Regions from separate parts of the Psychromonas sp. SR45-3 genome, predicted to be linked through region 3. Evidence: predicted binding sites of a transcription regulator. Region 3 holds the regulator's gene; each other region holds the start of a gene.
The links. Region 3 encodes NrdR, which represses ribonucleotide reductase genes. Its sites were predicted from a motif close to AAACACNANATNTNGTGTTT; they were not measured.
Positions count from the first base shown of each region.

Region 1 (7,618 bases), on a different contig from region 3:
AATGTGTAGTATCTAGCGCATACAAAAGCTTGGCATAAACATTAAATACTTTACGCCACCCATTACCACACGCCCTTCCAATTAATTCTATTTGCTCAACTTGCAAAGGCTGAATACAGCTCAAAGACTGATACTCAGGCATCTTCGGTTGATTAGCAATATACACAGCAAAGGTAAATTGAGCGTCACCTAAAGCCACGACTTTAGTATCTCTTTTACTGGGTATTCCTTTATTGGTTATTACTGTATCAGTCATTATTTTATCGATCTTCGCTTTATCATTGATTGCTTTGCTGGACATTTATTATTACTTATTAACAGAGGCTTTTCTCAAGTAATGTACCACTTGGTTAGAACTACCGCGCCATGCTAATGATGGGTCAGCAAGATCTTTTACAAACTTACCATCAATCAACACATCCACCAGCTCAATAATCTGTTTTTGTTTATTATTCAGTTCCGACAATACATACCCCGTCCACATCCAAATGTCTTTACCTTCACATTCACGTTTAACACGCTGAATAAGCTTTAGAACTTGCTCAACATTTGCTGGATGCAAAGGGTCTCCACCGGATAACGTTAACCCTTGTTTTTTTATACGTTGATCATTGAGATCCTGGATAATTTGATCGGCAACTTGATCAGTAAACAACTCGCCCGCATCAGGAGACCAAGTCGATTGGTTGTAACAACCTTTACAGTTATGAATACAACCGGACACAAAAAGTGTACAGCGGGTACCTTCCCCGTTTAACACATCAATTGGGTAATATTTTGAATAGTTCATAAGTAGTTCTTATTTGCTTAGTGTTAACTGTTTAATGTTAGTTGCTTAATATTAAGTTCGTCAGTGCCCACCAAAACATTCAATGGAATCTTATCCTTGGAGCCCGCTTTATCAGTGTGTTCATTTTCTTTAGTAGAACACAGAAAATCGGTCCTAATAATTTATCAGCACAGACGAATAAGCTAAAAGTACAACCACGACAGCGAACAATAACCACAAACTATAGATGCTTGACGCGTCGCTTAACTTCCTCTTGTTTACCTTCATTAAATGGCCGTGCATCTGGGCTGCCTAAATAGCCGCAAACTCGGCGTGTAACTGCCACCTTATCTGGATCTGAGTTACCACAACTTGGGCAAACAAACCCCTTACTTGTACAATCAAACTCGCCAGTAAAGCTACATTCATAACATTCATCGATTGGTGTATTGGTGCCGTAATAGGGAACACGTGTATAGCTATAATCCCATACATCCTCCAAAGCTTTCAGGTTGTGTTGCATATTCGGGTATTCGCCGTAGCAAATAAAACCTCCGCTAGCGATCGGTGGATATGCCATTTCAAAGTCTAATTTATCGTAAGGATTGACTGCTTTTTCGACATCTAAATGGAAGGAGTTTGTGTAATAGCCTTTATCGGTCACCCCTTCTAATACACCAAAGCGTTTAGCATCTAGACGACAGAAACGGTCACATAAATTTTCAGAGGGTGTGGAGTACAAACTAAATGCATAACCTGATTGCTCACTCCACTCTTGTGTTGCTTGCTTTAAACGCGTGATGATTTGTAATGCTTTTTGCTGCTTAGTGGCGCAATCAAAGATATGTTTTTCATTACCGTATAAGGCATTTACCGTTTCATGTAAGCCAATGTAACCCAATGAAATTGACGCTCGGCCATGTTTAAAAATATCAGCAATACAATCGTCAGCTTTCAAACGCACACCACAAGCCCCTTCCATGTATAGAATAGGTGCCACACTGGCTTTAACTTCACTTAACCTTTCAATACGCGTATCTAATGCTTTTTTAGCTAATAGTAATCGTGTATTTAATAATTCATCAAAGCGTTCGATATTACCATCTGCTTCTAATGCAATACGCGGTAAGTTGAGACTCACCACACCCAGATTATTTCTGCCATCATGAATTAACTCCCCCTTATCTAAGCCACTTTTTTGGTAATAAACATCGAGGAAACTACGACACCCCATTGGTGTTTTGAAGGATCCAGTGACCTCTACTACCTTATCGTAATTTAAAATATCAGGGTACATACGCTTTGACGCACACTCGAGTGCAAGTTGCTTAATATCATAATTTTGATCGTCAACTTTATGATTTAAGCCATCTTTGATAGCAAAAACTAATTTAGGGAAAATAGCTGTTTTACGATTTTTACCTAAGCCAGCGATACGATTTTTAAGAATTGACTGTTGTATCAAACGCGACTGCCAATCACTTCCTAAGCCAAAACCAAAGGTAACAAAGGGGGTTTGTCCATTAGCTGTGTGTAACGTATTCACTTCATATTCTAGCGATTGAAAAGCGTTATAACATTCTATTTCTGTTTGCTGCGTTGCATAGGTATGCGCATCTTCAATATGCCATTGTTGTGCGGTTTTTAAATGCTTATCAAAGCTTTTGGTTACATAGGGAGCGAGTATCGTATCGATACCATTAATGGTGGTTCCACCGTAAATGTGGCTTGCGACCTGTGCAATAATTTGTGCTGTTACTGCGGTTGCGGTTGAAATTGACTTAGGCTGTTCAATTTCTGCATTACCCATTTTAAAACCATCGGTAAACATGCCTTTAATATCAATCAACATGCAATTAAACATCGGGAAAAAAGGGGCATAATCTAAATCATGGTAATGAATTTCACCCGCTTCGTGTGCTCGCACGACATCACGCGGCAAAATATGCGACTTGGCATAATGCTTAGCGACGATACCAGCTAATAAATCGCGTTGCGTAGGAATGACTTTGCCATCTTTATTGGCATTTTCATTTAATAATGATGCATTACTTTGTTCAATTAATCCGTCTATTTCACTGTTTAAATGACTTTTCCGTTCTCGTGCAATATCTCTATCGTGACGATACTCAATATATATACGCGCCAGTTCAATATGATTACTTTTCATCAAACACGCTTCAACCGCATCTTGAATGTAATGAATATCTACTTGCTCTTGTCCTACCAAGCTTGTTTCAACTTCAGCAGCAATCGCAAAAGCATCGACACCTTTACAACGAGCAGCTCCAGAGGCTTTCAAAACGGCTTCAGCAATGCGTAAAGCATTAAAAGGGACTTGACTACCATCTCGTTTGATCACAACAGGTTTCATTTACAGCTCCAATAATTAATTCACAAGACACAATATATAGTGCCCGTGAACTATACCTAGCACAATATGTAGCATATTGATGTAAATCAACTTTGAAAACACCATGTCCAATTTGTGCTTTAAATATTCAACTGAATGAAATAAATAACTCCGACAATATTTATTAAAAGTGCTCGGTTTATGATCAAAGTTAACAACGAGAAATAAGTAAAAAAGTTAAATCGCTATATTAATTATCATTAATTAATACTTATCAACATGATACCTTTCCCCCAAATTACCCCCATTGAAATCTCAATTAATCGGATGCTTTAATTGGTTGACACAGCAAATAACAGGAACACTAAAATTGATAATACTTTTACGCTGAACTTATCAACTTTTATTGTTATAATGCGCCTCATTTTCAACGCATCAAATCACCTACGAAAGTAGTGGAATTATTATTTATGAGCGATTATTTTTTACTCTTTTTTGGCACAGTGTTAGTTAATAACTTTGTGTTAGTAAAATTCTTAGGCTTATGCCCTTTCATGGGCGTTTCAAATAAAATTGAAACGGCTGTTGGTATGTCATTAGCAACCACTTTTGTATTGACCTTAACGGCTGCGCTTTCTTATATTGTAAACAATTATTTATTAGAGCCTTTAGGATTACACTACTTGCAAACCTTAAGCTTCATTTTAGTGATTGCAGTGGTGGTGCAATTTACTGAAATGGTGATGCATAAAACCAGCCCAACTTTGTACCGTTTGCTGGGTATATTTTTACCGTTAATCACCACGAACTGTGCCATTCTTGGTTTAGCATTATTAAACTTAACTGAGCAACACAACTTCGCACAATCAGTTATTTACGGGTTCGGTGCCGGTGCAGGTTTCTCATTGGTATTAGTTTTATTCTCTTCAATACGTGAACGCTTAAGCGCGGCTGATGTACCATTACCCTTTAAAGGCGCATCTATCGCGATGATTACGGCCGGCTTAATGTCGTTAGCATTTATGGGCTTTACTGGGTTAATTAAATGATCATAAGTATTATTGTTGCGATTTTAACGCTAGGTATTTTAGGGCTTATTTTTGGCTCTTTATTGGGTTACTCGTCTATTCGATTTAAAGTTAAAGAAGACCCCATTGTTGAAGAACTTGATGCGATGTTACCTCAAACACAATGTGGTCAATGCGGTTACCCAGGTTGTAAACCCTATGCAAAAGCTATTGCAGAAGGTGACGACATTAATAAATGCCCACCTGGCGGTGAAGCAGTAATGCTACAGTTAGCTGAGCGTATGGGGATTGAGCCTAAAAAATTAGAAGGTGAAGAAAAGCCGAAGTCAGTTGCCTTTATCCGTGAAGACGAATGTATTGGCTGCACCAAATGTATTCAAGCATGTCCCGTTGATGCTATTTTAGGCGCAACAAGACAAATGCATACGGTGATCACCGATGAATGTACCGGCTGTGAATTATGTGTCGCGCCTTGTCCAACCGATTGCATCGACATGTTACCTATCAAAATTACTACCCAAAATTGGCAGTGGAACTTACAAACAATTCCAACTAAAACAATTCCAACTGAAAGCAATGACGAGCCGTAACATGACCCAGCCTAATTATTTATTAAGTGACAAAAAATTAGAACAAATTGCTGCCGGTAAAATGTGGGATTTTCACGGTGGTGTACACCCTGCTCAAAACAAACAACAGAGCAATCAAAGTGCCATTACCGATGCAGGCATTCCCGACGAATTAATTATTGCCGTTGAACAAAAAGGTCATATCCCCGAACTATTAGTGAACGTTGGCGATCACGTATTAAAAGGCCAACCTTTAACCAAAGTTTATGGTGCATTAGTAGTTCAGCATGCCAGTAGCTCAGGCACAATAAAAGCAATTGAACCAAGAACTGATTGCCACCCATCAGGTTTACCCGTGTTATCTATTGTAATTGCCACTGATGGCTTAGACAGAATTTATCCATATCAAGGCTTTGAAGATTATCGTAATGAAAACCCCGCAACCTTAGTTGAAGCAGTTCAACAAGCAGGCATTATAGGATTAGGTGGCGCAGGCTTTGCCACGCATTTAAAGTTAGCGCATAGTGAAAATCGCTTATTAATCATTAATGCTATTGAGTGTGAACCTTACATCACTTCTGATGATCGCTTGATTCAAGAGCATGCCGATGAGATTATCGAAGGCATTCAAATAATGCAGTATATGCTACAACCTAAGCTGACTATTTTTGCGGTTGAAGATAACAAGCCAGAAGCCATTGAAGCTTTTACTAAATCATTACTAGCATTACCTGACAGCATCAGCGAAAAGATATTACTCAGAGTGATCCCGACGCGCTACCCTTCTGGTAGTGCGAAACAATTAATTGAAGTATTAACCGGTGAGCAAACACCAGCTTACAAACACTCTTCGGAACTTGGTATCGTAATGCTCAATGTCGGTACTATATTTGCGGTAAAAGAAGCCATCATCAATGGTAAACCACTGGTATCGAGAATAGTCACGGTCACCGGAGACGCTTTTGTTAAAAAAGGTAATGCGCGGGTACGTATCGGGACACCGATCCAGCATCTCCTAGATACTTATTGGTTAAATGAATTAGACCATCAGAAGCTTATTATCGGCGGTCCTATGATGGGCTTTACGGTGAGCAATCCTGAAATGCCCGTGAGTAAAATTTGTAACTGCATATTGGCACCAACGATTAAAGAACTACCAGAACCAAAAGAGGAAATGAGCTGTATTCGCTGTAGCGAGTGCGCAGAGGCTTGCCCCGTTGAGCTATTACCACAACAACTACTATGGTACTCACAAAGTGAAGACCATAAAAAATTAGAAGAATACGACCTATCAGCTTGTATTGAATGTGGTGCCTGCGCTTATGTTTGTCCAAGCCATATACCATTAGTAGAATATTATCGCGTCTCTAAAGCACAGATTAAAACCGAAAAAGTTGAAGCAGAGAAAGCAGCAATTGCACGCCAACGCCATGAAGACAGAGAATTACGTTTAGAAAATGAGAAAAAACAGCGACAACTTAAACATAAACAAGCCGCTGAAAAACGTAAACAACAAATGAAAGACAACAATAACGGCGAAGACCTTGTTGCCGCTGCATTAGCTCGAGCAAAAGCGAAAAAGCAAGCCAATGCTAATTTAGACGTCAGCAAAGAGGCTGATACCGCCAATGTAGAAAAACCAAGTTCTCAAAATAGCCAAGTCGCCGCAGCAATTGCTCGTGCAAAAGCAAAAAAACAAGCGGCTGCAAATGCGGAGTCAGAGACAGTGACTGAATCAACCGAAAAACAGGCTGATCCTAAAAAAGCAGCTGTCGCAGCAGCAATTGCTCGTGCAAAAGCAAAAAAACAAGCGGCTGCAAATGCGAAGTCAGAGACAGTGACTGAATCAACCGAAAAACAGGCTGATCCTAAAAAAGCAGCTGTCGCAGCCGCCATCGCCCGTGCAAAAGCAAAAAAACAAGCGGCTGCAAATGCGGAGTCAGAGACAGTGACTGAATCAACCGAAAAACAGGCTGATCCTAAAAAAGCAGCTGTCGCGGCTGCTATCGCCCGTGCAAAAGCAAAAAAATTAGCTGCCGAAAATACTGAGTCAGAGACAGTGACTGATTCAACCGAAAACCAGGCTGATCCTAAAAAAGCAGCTGTCGCAGCTGCTATCGCCCGTGCAAAAGCAAAAAAATTAGCTGCCGAAAATACTGAGTCAGAGACAGTGACTGATTCAACCGAAAACCAGGCTGATCCTAAAAAAGCAGCTGTCGCAGCCGCAATCAAACGCGCCAAGGAAAAGAAATTAGCAAAAGAGGCTGAGACGGCTCAAACAAACAATCCATCAGAGCCTGATAATACAGAAGTGATTAAACAACGCGCTATACGTAAAGAGCAAGCACGTTCACATAAAAAACAATTGGCAGAAGAAACACCAAAAATTAACGATCAAAAAACACAATCAGAAACGAACAACGAAGACGATACTCAACAGACTCAAGTAATACCATCCAATGAGCCTGTCAGTGATAATAATCAAGATGATAGAAAAACCAAAATAGCGGCTGTCATTGCCAAAGCAAAAGCCAAAAAACTGGCACAGAAGGATCAATAACCCATGGCACTTTTTAGTTCGACCTCGCCACACCAACGTATCAAAAGACGTACCCCCGAAATAATGAAAATGGTTATTTTAGGGTTAACGCCAGGGATTATTGTACATAGCTACTTATTTGGTTTAGCTATTTATGTACAAATAGTATTGGCTGTCGTTACCGCAGTCGCTGTCGAAGCATTATTTATGACCCTGCGTAAACGCCCTGTGATGAGTAGTATTGGTGATTATAGTGCCGTGCTTACTGCGATTTTATTGGCCATTGCAATCCCCTCTCTTGCGCCATGGTGGGTGATTGTAATTGGTACCCTGTTTGCCATCCTCATCGTTAAGCACCTT
Region 1 is NZ_JACJDP010000003.1:15,050-22,667, reverse strand. Features, by position in the region: gene H5084_RS02620 (DUF6942 family protein) at 1-301, opposite strand, end outside; gene nrdG (anaerobic ribonucleoside-triphosphate reductase-activating protein) at 308-790, opposite strand; gene nrdD (anaerobic ribonucleoside-triphosphate reductase) at 1,011-3,143, opposite strand; gene rsxA (electron transport complex subunit RsxA) at 3,593-4,171, shown strand; gene rsxB (electron transport complex subunit RsxB) at 4,168-4,740, shown strand; gene rsxC (electron transport complex subunit RsxC) at 4,742-7,279, shown strand; gene rsxD (electron transport complex subunit RsxD) at 7,283-7,618, shown strand, end outside.
Region 1: a site for NrdR is predicted at 3,169-3,188, ahead of nrdD (anaerobic ribonucleoside-triphosphate reductase). Genes of this name have one in related genera too.

Region 2 (7,618 bases), on a different contig from region 3:
AGAATGCTTATTTTAATTTCCTAATAATCTAAAAAAAGTGAAAAAAGTTAATCGAGATGTTTTTTGAACCAAAGTATAGATGAGATAGTTGAAATAAAGCGGTTATTTTATTCTTTACAAGAAAAATGCGGGGTGTGTCTGTAAACACATGCAACATGAATTTTAGGCAAAAAAAAAGAATGTACTCAGTACATTCTTTTTTATAACAATTAATTGTAATGTTGGTTATATCTTACAAGCGCCACCGGCACAGCCATCGTCTTCAATTACTTTTTCATCATCTGCACCATCACGAGTGTTATGGTAATAAAGTGTTTTAAGACCCATTTTGTATGCCATTAATAAATCTTTAAGCAATGTCGTCATCGGCACTTTACCATCATCAAAACGTTTAGGATCATAGTTGGTATTCGCTGAAATCGCTTGATCAACGAACTTTTGCATAATACCCACCAACTCTAAGTAACCTTGGTTATTAGGAATACTCCATAACAGTTCATAGTTTGCTTTGTATTTTTCAAACTCAGGAACGACCTGTTTTAAAATGCCATCTTTACTCGCTTTGATACTAATGAAGCCACGTGGTGGTTCAATACCGTTGGTTGCATTAGATATCTGGCTTGATGTTTCAGAAGGCATTAATGCTGATAATGTTGAGTTACGTAAACCATCTTTAACGATATCTGCACGTAACGTTTCCCAATCTAGGTGATAGGCTTCATCACAAATTGAATCTAGCGATTTTTTATAAGTATCTAATGGCAAAATACCTTTTGCGTAATTAGTTTCATTAAACAATGGGCAAGCGCCACGCTCTTTGGCTAACTTATTTGATGCTTTCAATAGGTAGAACTGAATCGCTTCAAAAGTTTTATGTGTTAGGTTGTTTGCACTGCCATCTGAATATCTAACACCATTTTTTGCTAGGTAGTAAGCATAGTTAATCACGCCTATACCTAACGTACGGCGGTTCATGCTGCTTTTCTCTGCTGCTAAAATTGGGTAGTCTTGATAATCTAATAAGTTATCTAAAGCGCGTACTGCTAGCTCTGATAGCTCTTCAATTTCATCTAATGACTCAATCGCGCCTAAGTTGATAGCAGACAACGTACATAACGCAATTTCGCCTTCTTCATCTTTAATATGACTTAACGGTTTAGTCGGCAACGCGATTTCTAAACATAAGTTACTCTGACGAACTGGTGCTACTTTACTATCAAACGGACTGTGTGTATTACAATGGTCGACATTTTGAATGTAAATACGACCTGTACTTGCACGCTCTTGCATCAGTAGTGAAAATAATTGCACTGACGGAATCGAAGTTTGACGAATTGACTCATCACTTTCATAGAGATGATACAAACGTTCAAACTCATCTTGGTCTTCAAAGAAAGCATCGTATAGTCCCGGTGTATCAGACGGGCTAAATAAAGTGATATCTTTTTTATCGATTAAGCGTTGATAGAATAAACGACCCAGTTGTACACCATAATCAAGGTGACGAACACGGTTTGAATCGATGCCGCGGTTATTTTTAAGTACTAATAATGATTCAACTTCTAAATGCCAAATAGGGTAGAAGACAGTTGCTGCACCACCACGAACGCCACCTTGAGAACAAGATTTAACCGCCGTTTGGAAGTGTTTGTAAAATGGAATACACCCTGTGTGGAAAGCTTCACCACCGCGAATGGTACTCCCCATTGCACGAATACGACCTGCATTGATACCAATACCCGCACGTTGCGATACATATTTTACAATGGCGCTTGAGGTCGCGTTGATAGAGTCTAAGCTGTCATCAGCTTCAATAAGCACACATGAGCTAAATTGACGTGTTGGTGTTCGCACACCAGACATAATAGGTGTCGGTAATGATATTTTAAATTGAGATGTTGCATCGTAAAAACGTTTTACATAGTCTAAACGTACATCTTTATCGTAATCAGCAAATAAACAAGCAGATACCATCAGGTATAAAAACTGTGCACTCTCATAAATTTCACCGGTAACACGGTTTTGAATGAGGTATTTACCTTCTAGCTGCTTTACGGCTGCATAAGAGAAGTTCAAGTCACGATCATGGTCGATAAACTTGTCCATTTCTTCAAATTCTTGTTTGGTGTAATCGGCTAATAGATGCTCATCGTATTTGCCTTTTGATACCATTTTACTGACATGTTCAAACACACTTGGTGGTGTGAAACGACGGTAAGCACGTTTACGTAAATGAAATACCGCTAAATGAGCTGCTAAGTATTGGTAGTCTGGCGACTCTTCAGAGATTAAGTCTGCTGCGGCTTTGATAATAGTTTCATGGATATCATCGGTGCGAATACCATCGTAAAACTGGATATGTGAATTTAACTCTACCTGTGAAACAGAAACATTACTTAGCCCTTCAGCCGCCCAGGTGATCACGCGGTGAATTTTTTCAAGATCAATGCTTTCTCTCTTTCCGTTTCGTTTGGTCACAGATAGGTTTTTATTCATTTTTTTACCTTTTGTCGAAGAACAAAATAATTACTTTAGCGATTACAAGCAGTTATTTCTTATAGTGTTGATTGTTCATTTAAAACACAAGATGTAGTGTTGGTTCTAAGGAAGAGGCACAAGATAAAGCTTTTTGAAAAATTTTCAAGGGATAACTATCATTAAATTAGTGGATAAAATTGTGGACAAATTGGCATGATTTATATCTGTTAGTAGTTACTAACAAAATGCTGTAAGTGAGGTCTGTTTTATGCAAATTGCAATAACTATTTTGCTTTTTTTTTATATGTAAAATTGTGTTTTATACGAGCAATAATTTTTTAAAATTTATTTTTTAATGTCTCAAATTTACAATTTAATGCCATATCGTACTATTGATACAGCCTATCAATGTAACGCTGAGATGTTGCAATTCCGATAGCTTTAATGCCTCCTCTTATTTCATCACGATATTAATGAGCGTATCTATGGCTAATCTTCGTCAATCTTGCTTCTTCTGAGTACAATATTATTGCTGATTTCGACGCAGCATATATTTTAGAGCAAAAAGGTGAAGTGATCTTTACTAAAGGCTTTTGTGTGAGAGATGAAACCGACTACGAGAAAGGAGATTATGATTCTTTTAATAGTTTAAATGAATGCACCTCTCAAGTATTAGAGAAGCATTTAATCTTAACGTTACATGAGTTTTTCAAAGACGCAACGATGCATGTAAAAGGTTAAGCCCTAAAGCGATATAATGAATACTGATATTGGCTTTTATTTCAACTTACCTATTGATAAAAGAGTGCTTATCACTCTTTTATCAATGCTCTACATAAACCTTACCTGATAGCATGCGGCTTAACCATTAATTGCGCTTATTGTTGTTTAGCAAAGATGATCCTCTGGCATTTTAATTCCCTCTGCCGATTCTATAAACTTTCCCTTAGATGCTAGAAACTCAATCAATTGATCTGCGCTTAAGTCGCTCCCCATGCAAGTATGAAAAAGCGCATTCTCACCAAAAATATTAGCAATTTCTGCTTTTAACGTTTGTTTAGTATAAGTTTTTTTTGATTCTGCCATCATTTCCATGACCTGATGACCGTGTATAGATTGGTTCATGTTTAATCTTCGCTCCGATTTTTTGCCAAATATCCGCTGAGAGTTTAAGTTTTCTACTTAAAACTAATCAATTTAGCCGCTGTAGTGGATGAGTTAACTTCGACACACTATATCCAAACCAAATACTTAGGTATTGATACAAAACAAGTTGTGTCTATAAGTAAAATGTCAGTAATAGATTTAGATATTTTGAAGGTTTTACGAGCACATATCAGTTGATAAACAGTGGATGTGGCTTTCTTCGCTGGGGCTTGGATATTAGTAGAGTTTGCTTGAAGATTTTTTAGCGGGATTATTCTTGAAGATAAGATCAAGTAATATTTAAAAAACGCCACTTACAGCAAGTGGCGTTTGATATTGTTAAAGGTAAATCTTATACAGTTTCTTTAAATGCTTTATTGCCATTAAAGATCTCTTTATCAAGCTCACCTTCACTTTTAGCAACTAATAATGAAACCATCATATCGCCACAAATATTAACAGTAGTACGCGCCATATCAAGAATACGGTCGATACCTGCAACAATCGCTAACCCTTCCAGTGGAAGGCCAACAGTTGTTAATACTAATGAAAGCATGATCAGACCTGCACCAGGGACACCTGCAGTACCTACTGACGCTAATGTAGCCGTTAGTATGATCGTAATGTAGTCAGAAGCTGCAAGGTCAATGCCAAATGCTTGTGCGATAAATAGAGCACAAACCCCTTGATATAAAGCAGTTCCATCCATGTTGATGGTTGCACCAAGTGGTAGCACAAAGCTTGCTACACCCTTAGAAACGCCTAGCTCTTCACGCGACGCTTTAATAGTGGCTGGCAGAGTGCCTGAGCTACTTGTAGTCGTAAATGCAACAGCAGCAGGGTTCATTAAACTTTTTAAATAACGAACAGGGTTTAAGCGACCCAAAATAGCGATTACACCGCTGTAAAATATAACTACGTGAATTAATGCACCTAAATAAACCACAGCAATTACTTTGACTAAAGGTAGCAACACGTCCGCGCCGTATTTACCTGAAACCCAAGCCATTAGGCCAAATACACCATAAGGTGCAAGCTTCATCACTAACTCAGTTAGTTTATACATAGCTTCTGCAAGGCTTTCAAAAAGCTTAATAGCAGGGTCTGCTTTTTCACCAATCAATGCCAAAGAAATACCTAGGCCAATTGCAAACACGATAATTTGTAAAATGTTACCGGCTGCAAGTGCACCGACTGGGTTTTTAGGAATCATATTAAGCAATGTTTGCACTAGAGTTGGTGCATTAGGTATTGCTGTGTCTGCAGATACTGCAATCATTTCTAATCCTGCACCGGGTGTAAAAATGGTAGCAAGCCCAAGACCAATAGTAATTGCAAAAGCTGTGGTTCCTAAATAAAGCACAATTGCTTTAAGTCCAATTCTGCCCATTTTTTTGGTATCTTGCATTGATGTGATGCCGACAATAAGCGAGAAAAAAACCAATGGGACAATAAGCATTTTAATAGCATTAATGAAGAGTGTACCTAATGGTTTAAGAATTTCAGCACTAGGCCCCATTAAAGTACCAACCATCACACCAAGAAGCATTCCTATCAGGATTTTTTTCCATAGTTCCAGGCGTGACCATACTCCACCTGATTGAGCTGAGTTATTTTTGTTGTTCATAACAAGTCCATAAAGTCGTTAAAAGTGATAAAAAATGAATTTTTAATAATATAAATTGCTGAGGGAGCACATCATAATCACTTGATTAGTTAATTGATATAGATTGGTTTTTATTTTATTTGTGAAATTAATATCTGTTTTTAAGGCCATCGGAGCAGAAAGCCTTGCTATTTTAAGTATTTATTATTTTTTCAAAGAGGTGAGAGGTGCTTAGTTTTATTCGACTTTGATTGAGCGAGATCAAAACTGTAGATCTTAAAAACGTTGGTGTAAAAGAAGAAAAAACCGCCAACGTTCATTGAATGGGTTACCTATATAGCGTCATTATTTTAATATTAATTGACGAACTTGGTCTGCGCTTAATGGCCTTACTAAGCGGTCAACTTCTTTACCATCGCGAAGTAATATTAATGTTGGCCAAAGCTTTACCTTGAACGCTCGTCCCAACTTCTTACCTTTACCGTCATATACTTTGATATGAGGCAGCACTGACTGTGCAGTTAAGGAATGCTCTGTTAGTGCCTGTTGTATTGCCCCTGCTGCTGCTTGGCAGTGAGCACACCAAGGCGCACCAAATTCTATAATTGCATCTCCCGTTAACTCGCTAATTTCTTCAAATGTAACGGTTTCTTCTTGGTAATCAGGGGCAAAGCCCGTTTCATTAATGTTCATGTCATTTATTCCTTTTTACAGTACAAACCTGTTAGAACTAACTTAATAAAGATTATGACTCTGGTAGGGAAGGGCTGATATCCGTTACCAATCAATGTTGAATGATAACGGGTATATAAGGCGTACTAGGTAGAAAAATCGCCTTGTATTTGTGCGTTGCCCATTTTATTTGTGAGCAATAGGCTTATCAGTGAAAAGGTAGTCTTTTAATTCTTTGTCAAAGGTGGGATCTTGTCGTCTTATCCACTCAAGCACCATCGCTGCGTGCTCTTTTTCTTCATCTCTATTATGTGCAAGTATTGCCTTTAATTCTTCATTTTTACAGGCATCGACTCGCTGGTTATACCAATCCACAGCTTCAAGTTCTTCCATCAGAGAAGTAATAGCTCGGTGCATATCTCTGGTTTCATTTGATAGTTCATCTATTGGTTCGTGATAGCCTTCATTTGACATTTTTATCTCCTCAATAATTGATGTGATGATTGTAATGTATACCCAGGTTGTAATATTTTTAAATTTCAGCCTGCTTGTTACAATAAAAATACAATAAATTACATTGAGTTGAGGTTCAATAGATTCTTGTATTTTCAATGCAATAAGTGGTGCTGTAGCAAACTTTATTGAGAGTGATTGAACATTCCACTTTTTTTGTTCGAAAGATCAGTCTTTTTAAAAAGATAAATTCAGTCTTGATGTGCTTTACCTGTTTTAGTCTTGAATAATCAGCACTAAATAGTTTGACCCAAGTTGACGCATTTGTCGTTCAATCCAAGTCACTCTCTGACTAAGTTCGGCACTTAAATATCGAGGATCTCGTGTTTGTGGGCTAGGTAGTAACACTGCTAATTGTGCCGCTTGATTATTGGTGAGGTAACGAGCTGACTTTTTAAAATAATGTTGGCTGGCAGCTTCAACACCATAAATCCCTTTACCAAATTCAGCGATGTTCAAATACACTTCTAAAATACGTTTTTTACCCCAAATTGCCTCAAGGCTAATCGCTAAACCTGCCTCTAACCCTTTACGGATAAAGCTTCGACCCGACCATAGAAAAATGTTCTTTGCCGTTTGTTGTGTGATAGTACTTGCACCACGCAGCCCATCACCATCACCGTATTGTTCAACGGCTTTAATTATCGCATTAAAATCAACACCATAATGCAGAGGAAAGCGTTGGTCTTCAGACGCGACCACGGCCAAAGAGATCGATGGAGGCAGTTTATCAATACTTATCCATGTTTTTGCCACCGGGTAAGGGCTTTGCATCATAAACGCAGTCGTTGGCAAAGGCACAAAACGAAATGCTAATAAGATCAAAGTCATAACCAATAATAAACGCCATAGAACGAACCATACTTTTTTCAAAAAACTCAATTTACGCTTTGCCATGGGGTATCTCTAATTGGGGTCAACGAGGCCGTTAAGATAATTACCTCGAAAAAATATTGATGATTAATCTCAATTCACTCGTTTGCAATGACAACAAACAGAGCCATATAATGCCATATTTTAAGTTTTTTATCTGTAGCACAAAATACTTAAGAAACCGCAATACACTTCATTACAGACACTTTTATTATCGAGCCTTTATAGTTCATCGTCTTTGCTCTTCAAAGATGAAAGCAACCACGAAGCGCTACGCTTCACGAAGGACACGAAGAAAACAATTAAACAACTAAAGCATTTATAGTTATT
Region 2 is NZ_JACJDP010000046.1:19,233-26,850, forward strand. Features, by position in the region: gene nrdA (class 1a ribonucleoside-diphosphate reductase subunit alpha) at 226-2,496, opposite strand; gene H5084_RS17180 (hypothetical protein) at 3,076-3,219, shown strand; gene H5084_RS17185 (YecH family metal-binding protein) at 3,367-3,603, opposite strand; gene H5084_RS17190 (dicarboxylate/amino acid:cation symporter) at 3,977-5,251, opposite strand; gene H5084_RS17195 (thioredoxin family protein) at 5,576-5,923, opposite strand; gene H5084_RS17200 (encapsulin-associated ferritin-like protein) at 6,089-6,376, opposite strand; gene mtgA (monofunctional biosynthetic peptidoglycan transglycosylase) at 6,632-7,312, opposite strand.
Region 2: a site for NrdR is predicted at 2,579-2,598, ahead of nrdA (class 1a ribonucleoside-diphosphate reductase subunit alpha). Genes of this name have one in related genera too.

Region 3 (7,618 bases):
AGCACCCGGTACTCGAATCACCGTGATATTTTCATCAGCAACTTGACCTGTACGTTTAAGGGTATCAACTGCACCAGCAAGTAACTGCTCATTAATAAAGCTGTTAAAGCGAGAGATTACGATTGCAATTTTAGCTTGTGGAGCGGCTAAGCCACCTTCAATTATTTTCATTTTCTACCCTTATTACAAAATTTTTGTGCATTCTAACACAGTTTATTTCTATACTGACACTGTTTATTCGGTGATGTATTCAACCACTTCTAGCCCAAAACCAGATAATGCATGGTACTTTTTCTGTGAACTAAACAATGCCATTTTTTGTACGCCTAAATCACGCAAAATTTGCGAACCAACACCGACACGACGGCTTGCACCTTGTGCTTTAGCAGCAATACGTTCACCGGCATCTTCTTGCTGAATATTTTTGATTTGTTCGACCAATGATTCTGCCGTTTCTTGGTGTCCTAACATAACTAATACACCGCCATCTTTGGCTAAACGTGCCAAAGCACTATGCAGTGGCCAAGTGCGCGGACTTAAACGATCAGAAAAAAAGTTATCAGCAAATGTATTTTGTAAATGAACACGCACATTAGTGATTGCATCGCTTTTTACTTCACCATTAACCAGCGCAAAATGCACTTGTTTGTCGATAGTATCTTGATAAGCGACTAAATCAAATTCACCAAACTCAGTCGGTAACTTGCACTCACTAACACGTTCAATCGTGGTTTCATTGTTGTTACGGTATTCAATTAAATCAGCAACTGTGCCTAGCTTAATATTATGTTGCTTAGCAAACACTTCCAAGTCAGCACGACGCGCCATGCTGCCATCTTCATTTAAGATTTCAACAATAACGCCAGCAGGTTCACGACCAGCAAGACGCGCTAAATCACAACCGGCTTCAGTATGACCCGCACGAGTTAGAACACCACCTTCTTGTGCTTTAAGTGGAAAAATATGACCTGGCATTACGATATCTGTCGGTTTTGCATCTTTACCAATCGCGGCTAATACAGTCACTGCACGATCTGCAGCTGAAATACCCGTTGTAACACCCTCTGCAGCTTCAATGGAAACAGTAAAGTTAGTTGAAAATGCTGCCGTATTATCTTCTACCATTAATGGTAACTTTAATTTTTCACAGCGAGCTTCTGTCAGTGTTAAGCAAATCAAGCCTCGACCATACTTTGCCATGAAGTTAATTGCTTCTGGCGTTACTAAGTCCGCAGCCATGATCAAATCACCTTCATTCTCACGGTCTTCGTCATCCATTAAAATAACCATTTTTCCTAAGCGAATATCTTCAATGATTTCTGCTGTAGTATTTAACTTCATTTTTATTCCTTAAACCTTGTGAATTACCCCATGAAACCGCTTTTTGCTAGCAGATCCATTGTCGACTGTTGTTTTTTATTTGTGTCAGCGGCATGTTTACCTAATACCAAACGCTCTAGATAACGAGCGATCACATCCACTTCTAAATTAACACGACTACCAACAACATAATGTTGCATCGTGGTTTGACTGATAGTATGAGGAATGATGGTTAATTTAAAACTAGCGCCATCGACATCATTCGTTGTAAGACTGATCCCATCAACGGTAATCGACCCTTTTTTAGCAATATATTTAGCTAAATCATCGGGTGCTTTGATCCAATATTCAACGGCATTACCTAATGGAGAAATAGACGTTATTTCGCCAACCCCATCAACATGGCCGCTAACAATATGACCACCAAAACGGTCATTCATTTGCATCGCTTTTTCGAGGTTGACCATAAATCCGGGTTGAATATTTGCAAAGCCACTTAATCGAATAGTTTCATGTGAGACATCCGCATCAAATGAGTTTTCACCTAAACGTGTTACGGTTAAACAAACACCATTATTGGAAATACTATCACCGAGTTTGACATCGTTCATCTCTAACTCGCCAGCATGCACTGTGATGGTCATATCTTTTTCATTATTTTTAATTGCAGTGATTTTGCCCACTGCTGCAATAATGCCTGTAAACATATTATTCTCGATGGTTAATCAGACGAATATCATTACCTATCTGCATCACAGAGTGTAATTTGAGGGTAATAATTTCGTTCATCGTGGAAAAGTTAGGTAAGTTTACTAAGTTTCTGCTTTGATCGCCCATTAATTTTGTCGCTTGATAGAGAATAAATTCATCAACCAACTCATTTTTGAACAATTCGCCAGCTAAAGTTGCACCAGCTTCCACCCATAGGTCGTTAATTTCATATTCGTTCAGCAAAATCATTAACGCATTAAGGTCGATACGCTGATGATTGTCTGCGCTACAAATAATTTGATCGACTTGCGCGACACAATTTTTGAATGCACTTGTATCTCGAGCTTGTAACGACACTAATAAAACTTTACCGGGTAAATCAAATAATTTTTCTTGTAATGTACATTGGTTATTAGAATCTAAAATAACACGTATTGGTTGGCGCAGATTAGCTTCACTCACTAATTCACTATCAAAAGCAGGGCTAGCTAAAAGTTCTTTATAACGCACATTTAAACTAGGGTCATCGGCTAGCACCGTATTTATACCTGTTAAAATAGCGCTTTGCTGTGCGCGATAATATTGGACATCTACTCTTGCGTCTGGGCCTGTTATCCATTGACTAAGGCCATTTTTTAATGCCGTTTTACCGTCTAAACTTGACGCCATTTTTACCGTTATTCTTGGGCGCTTATATTTCATTCGAGTAATGAAACCTAAATTTAACTGCTCAGCTTGTTTGGTTAACAACCCCACATCAACTTTAATCCCCGCTTCTTGTAATAAGGTAATACCTCGCCCTGTCACTTTAGGGTTTGGATCAACCATTGCGACTACAACACGTTTAACGCCCGCTTTAACTAATGCTAAAGCGCACGGAGGCGTTCTACCAAAATGCGAACAAGGCTCCAGAGTGACATAACATGTAGCACCAATAGATTGCTGTTTGGCAATCGCTAGCGCATTCACCTCTGCATGACCAGCCCCCGCTTTAAGATGGAAGCCCTCACCAACAATATTGCCTTCCTTAACAATTACACACCCTACATTTGGGTTAGGAGAAGTAGTAAATCGGCCTCGTTCAGCAAGTACGATGGCACGTTGCATGTATTTTTCATCAAGCTCTGTAAATAGCATTTTATTAGTACTTTTATTGATTTAAATAATTAATTCATTGAAACATTTAACGTGCAGTATGATCGATAAACAGTCAATAACCTTAAACTTTATTGGCAATATTTATATTTTATTTAAGGCTTCTATTTATTATATTCATTTATTGGTATCTAATTTAGCAATCTCTTCACCAAATTCTTTAACGTCTTCAAAAGCGCGATATACAGAAGCAAAACGAATGTAAGCAACTTTATCTAAGCTTTTAAGTAAATCCATCACCAATTCACCCACCATTTTGGAAGGGATTTCGCGCTCGCCAGTTGCACGCAATGTTGATTTTAATTTATTCACCGCACTTTCTACCGCTTCAATACTAACCGGGCGTTTTTCTAGTGCGATATTAATGCCTACAAGCAGTTTTTCTTCATTAAAGGGTTCACGACTACCATCTGATTTAATTAAACGCGGCATGATAAGTTCTGCTAATTCAAAGGTAGTGAATCGTTCATTACACTCATTACATAAACGGCGGCGACGAACTTGAGAGCCTTCAGAAACAAGACGTGAATCAATAACTTTTGTATCTTGGGCATTACAAAAAGGACAAAACATAGTGTTTTTCTCTGTTCAATAAACGACGAAATGATAACTTAACGTATTTCGATCTCTGTAAAGATGAGTGCATTAAGCAAGCGCTCACATTAAGGCTTTAAATAGGTGCTTAAGTTAACATATTTATGCTCTACGATGGCAGTTTATAGAGACTATTTTATCTTAAAAAGTGATATCTATATGTTCTGACAGAGATCAACATGATGGCAGGTACTCATAAATTGTTCATTTAGACTGTACTCTATATGAGTTATTCATACGAATGTTAACGAGCTCTATAATTTACATCGTTTAGTTATCAAACAATAAGGAAGCACAATGACACAAAAAAATATGATCATCGGAGGGGGATGTTTCAGGTATCTTGAAACAGCTTTTAACCAAGTAAAAGGTGTTACAAGTACTATTTCAGGACATACCGGAGGCCGAAAAGAAACCGCATATTAATCAACAACAGATATTTAATAAAGATAGATTAACAAGTGTTGAACCTCTTGATATTTTTATGCGGCATAGGATTATCATCAAAGATATTATTTAAAAATCCTGAGCAAGGTTATTGTATTGTGGTGGTTGCACCTAAGTTTCCAAAATTTAAAGCGCAACATGCGGAATCAAAAAACAATCACATAACCAACGCCACTAATACCATTAATTCAGCTAATAGCTGATCAATCTAGCTGGTTAAAATGCATCCCTTCAGTGTTAGAAATTTTGCAAAGAAAATAATCATTTGACCCAATTTTTGCGTTGAATTGATGTATTTTTCTGCATTAAATTTGACTAAACACATTAACAATGTTGACATAAACGTCTGATATATTTAACTTTATCAAGAAAAAAGGGTTAAATAGTTTACTCGCTATTTAACCCTTTTTTGCTTTCTTATTTTGAAAAGAACTGTTGATTAGGTGTTAATTAACATCACTGGGTGCAATAATGAATCCTTGATAACCCGTTGCTTGTAATTCACTGACTCTATCTAGCTGTTCGTAATCTTCAACTCCTGTAATGATCACATCCACACCTGAACCGAGCGCAGTGTTAATTACTGCTCGCGTTAATACAAGTCGCTGTGTCAACTCGCCAACATCCATTTCATTGCTCAAATCACAAGATAGAGATTGGTCTAGTTTTACATAATTTGGTTTGATATTTTGTAAGTAAGATAATGACGCCATCTCTCTTCCATAATGATCAATGCCAAGTTGAGCCCCCACTTCTTTAATTAGGTTAGCAAAATGAATACTTTGTTCAGGGTGATTTAAAATAGCATCTTCTTGGATCTCAAAATAAAAGCGGTTTTGATCAGGTTGTGCTTTCAAAAACCCTTTCAACCAACTATGAAATTGCAAATCAAGCACGCTGTCATGAGTAATGTTAATGGCTACTTTCTTATTGCTAGATTGCATGGTTGGGTTTTCTACAATGGCTTCAATTAATGATTTATCGAACTGACTGCCTAACTCTAACTGCTCGATGTAAGGCATAAATTTAGCGGCACGGATCTGTTTATTATCAATGGTGATAATACTGTAAATTTCATGATGCAAAATTTTATCGTTTGCAAATGAAATTGAAGGATGCCATTTAAATTTTAGTGACTTATTGGCAATTGCCTCTTTTAAATGAGTATGCCATTGCGTCAATGTCATATCTTGTTTAACCACACTCTCGTACCAGTGACTCACTTTTGATTCATTCAAAGCATGTTGCAGTGCATTATCTGCATTAGCTAATAATTCAGAAGCCGTTATATCATCAGTACGAATCGCACCACCAATAGCAAATTGGCCCTCACCATCATAATTTACATTTTGCATTGCTTCACTAATTAGTCGAGATACCTTTTGTAAATAGACGTTCAGTTGCGGTTGCGATGCTTTAGTGACTAAAAATACAAACTCTCGATTGGAGATACGAGCAATAAAGCTTGGACATACTGCAGGTAAAGTTTGTTGCATTTCTTTGGCTAAAATTTGGATAGTATTATCTCTAACTTGATACCCAAATTGATCGTAAATCGTTTCTAACCAATCTAACCTTGCGATTAATAAACCACCATAGCCAGGATCTTTGATCCAGCTTGCAAGTTGTGAATTAAGGTATAAACGATTTGGTAATTGCGAAACAGTATCGGTTAGTTTTCCTTTCTTTAAAGAGACCACTTCTTTATCTAACTGTGAAAACACTGCTTGTAATTGACCAGACATACTATTAATAGCTAATACAACCTCTTTAAGCTCTGTTGTTTCCGGGATTGCTAAATTAGACTGAAATTCTCGTTTTGCAATCAGTTTAGCTTGATCCGCGACACGATGTAATGGTGCAAGAATACGTTTTAAACGAAGATTTAAAATAATTAAAGAGACAAAAAATATAATAGCTAATGCGATTAAAGTATCGCACATTACTTTCCATAATTGGCTGTAACCAATTGCTGGATTTGCTTCTAAATTTAATGTTGCCAGTTGGATCCAACCATTAGTAATAACACTCTCTGTACTTTGTGACTCAAATAAATGTAAGTCTAAAAACCACTGTGGTACGCCGGCTACTTTGATTGGGTTTTCCCATACTTGTGTTTTACTTGTTTCTAACCAAGTCAGGCTTACTTTTTTATAAAATCCACCTTCAAAAATAACATTAATCACAGTTTCTGCAGAGGCAACATCCCCTGTTTCAAGGTGCGGCTTCAACATTAATGTAAGCGCATTCGTTGTATTATTTAAGTCCGACGCTATTTGGCTATCCATAAATGTTTTTGTTTGGGTAAACTGAAAATACGCCAAACTCGTTGCTACTAGTAAGAACAGCCCTAGTAATAATGAGTTTATCTGATTAAACAGTGTCATAAATAAGTTACTCCATTGATGTAACAGGTTGCTTTAATTGATTAAGTCCCATGCGATGATTTAAATCATTCCATCGTTTGAGTCTACTGGGTTTCCCTGCTACGCGGCCTTGTCTTTTTTCATTGTTTAACCATAACTGTTTACCGTTAAAGCTATACACAGGGATTAAATCTTGTCGCTCACTTGCTTTTTTTATACGTCCATCGATGTTATCTAAAATTAGTGGTTCCGCTGTTGGGTGTTTATAATAAGCCACAACCATATGGTATTGGTTAAGCGTTAAGGATTTAACCATCACTATGCGTAATTTATCGTCTGCAACACCCACAGCCAGTAAACTAAAATACTTTGCTAACGCAAAATCTTCACAATCTCCCGCATTGGCCCCTATAAACTCTACAGGTGTTGCCCAATAATTACTTTCACCCCACAATCTTTGATCTGTTGTAAACTGCAGTTGATTAAAAAAACGGTTAGTACTAATTAATTTTTGTTGTTCATTTTTATATTGCTTATTAAGGACTTTTAACCATGCAGAACCACGCTTTGCCGCACGATCTCCATAGTTTTTTTGCAATACAGAGATCAATTTTTTGGTATCAATATTTATTGGAATGCTTGCATATAGATAAGCACTACTCATATATACAAACAAGCCAATAAGGGATATTTTTTTTAATAAAGCACGTTTACTATGCATTTAGTTCGTAATTATTGCTCACGGTGATCAACGGTATAGATAGTCCATTTCATATCTACTATATCTGCTGCACCATCTACTTCAGCAACAATACGTCTATTTTGAGCATTCACATATTCATCATTACCTTCAAAAAGAAGCTGCTCAAATCCGAAGCCAATAGTGTCAATTCTATTTTCATCAACGGCATATTGATTAACTAATATTTGTTTAACTGCGTCAGCACGGTTTAAAGAGAGTTGCTTATTATATTGCTCAGTACCAACAATACTTGTGTGCCCTTCAATCATCACTGTAATCGAAG
Region 3 is NZ_JACJDP010000030.1:8,822-16,439, reverse strand. Features, by position in the region: gene ribE (6,7-dimethyl-8-ribityllumazine synthase) at 1-171, opposite strand, end outside; gene ribBA (bifunctional 3,4-dihydroxy-2-butanone-4-phosphate synthase/GTP cyclohydrolase II) at 235-1,341, opposite strand; gene H5084_RS14400 (riboflavin synthase) at 1,365-2,027, opposite strand; gene ribD (bifunctional diaminohydroxyphosphoribosylaminopyrimidine deaminase/5-amino-6-(5-phosphoribosylamino)uracil reductase RibD) at 2,029-3,168, opposite strand; gene nrdR (transcriptional regulator NrdR) at 3,304-3,759, opposite strand; gene H5084_RS14385 (peptide-methionine (S)-S-oxide reductase) at 4,078-4,206, shown strand; gene H5084_RS14380 (EAL domain-containing protein) at 4,674-6,614, opposite strand; gene H5084_RS14375 (transglutaminase-like cysteine peptidase) at 6,622-7,314, opposite strand; gene H5084_RS14370 (OmpA family protein) at 7,326-7,618, opposite strand, start outside.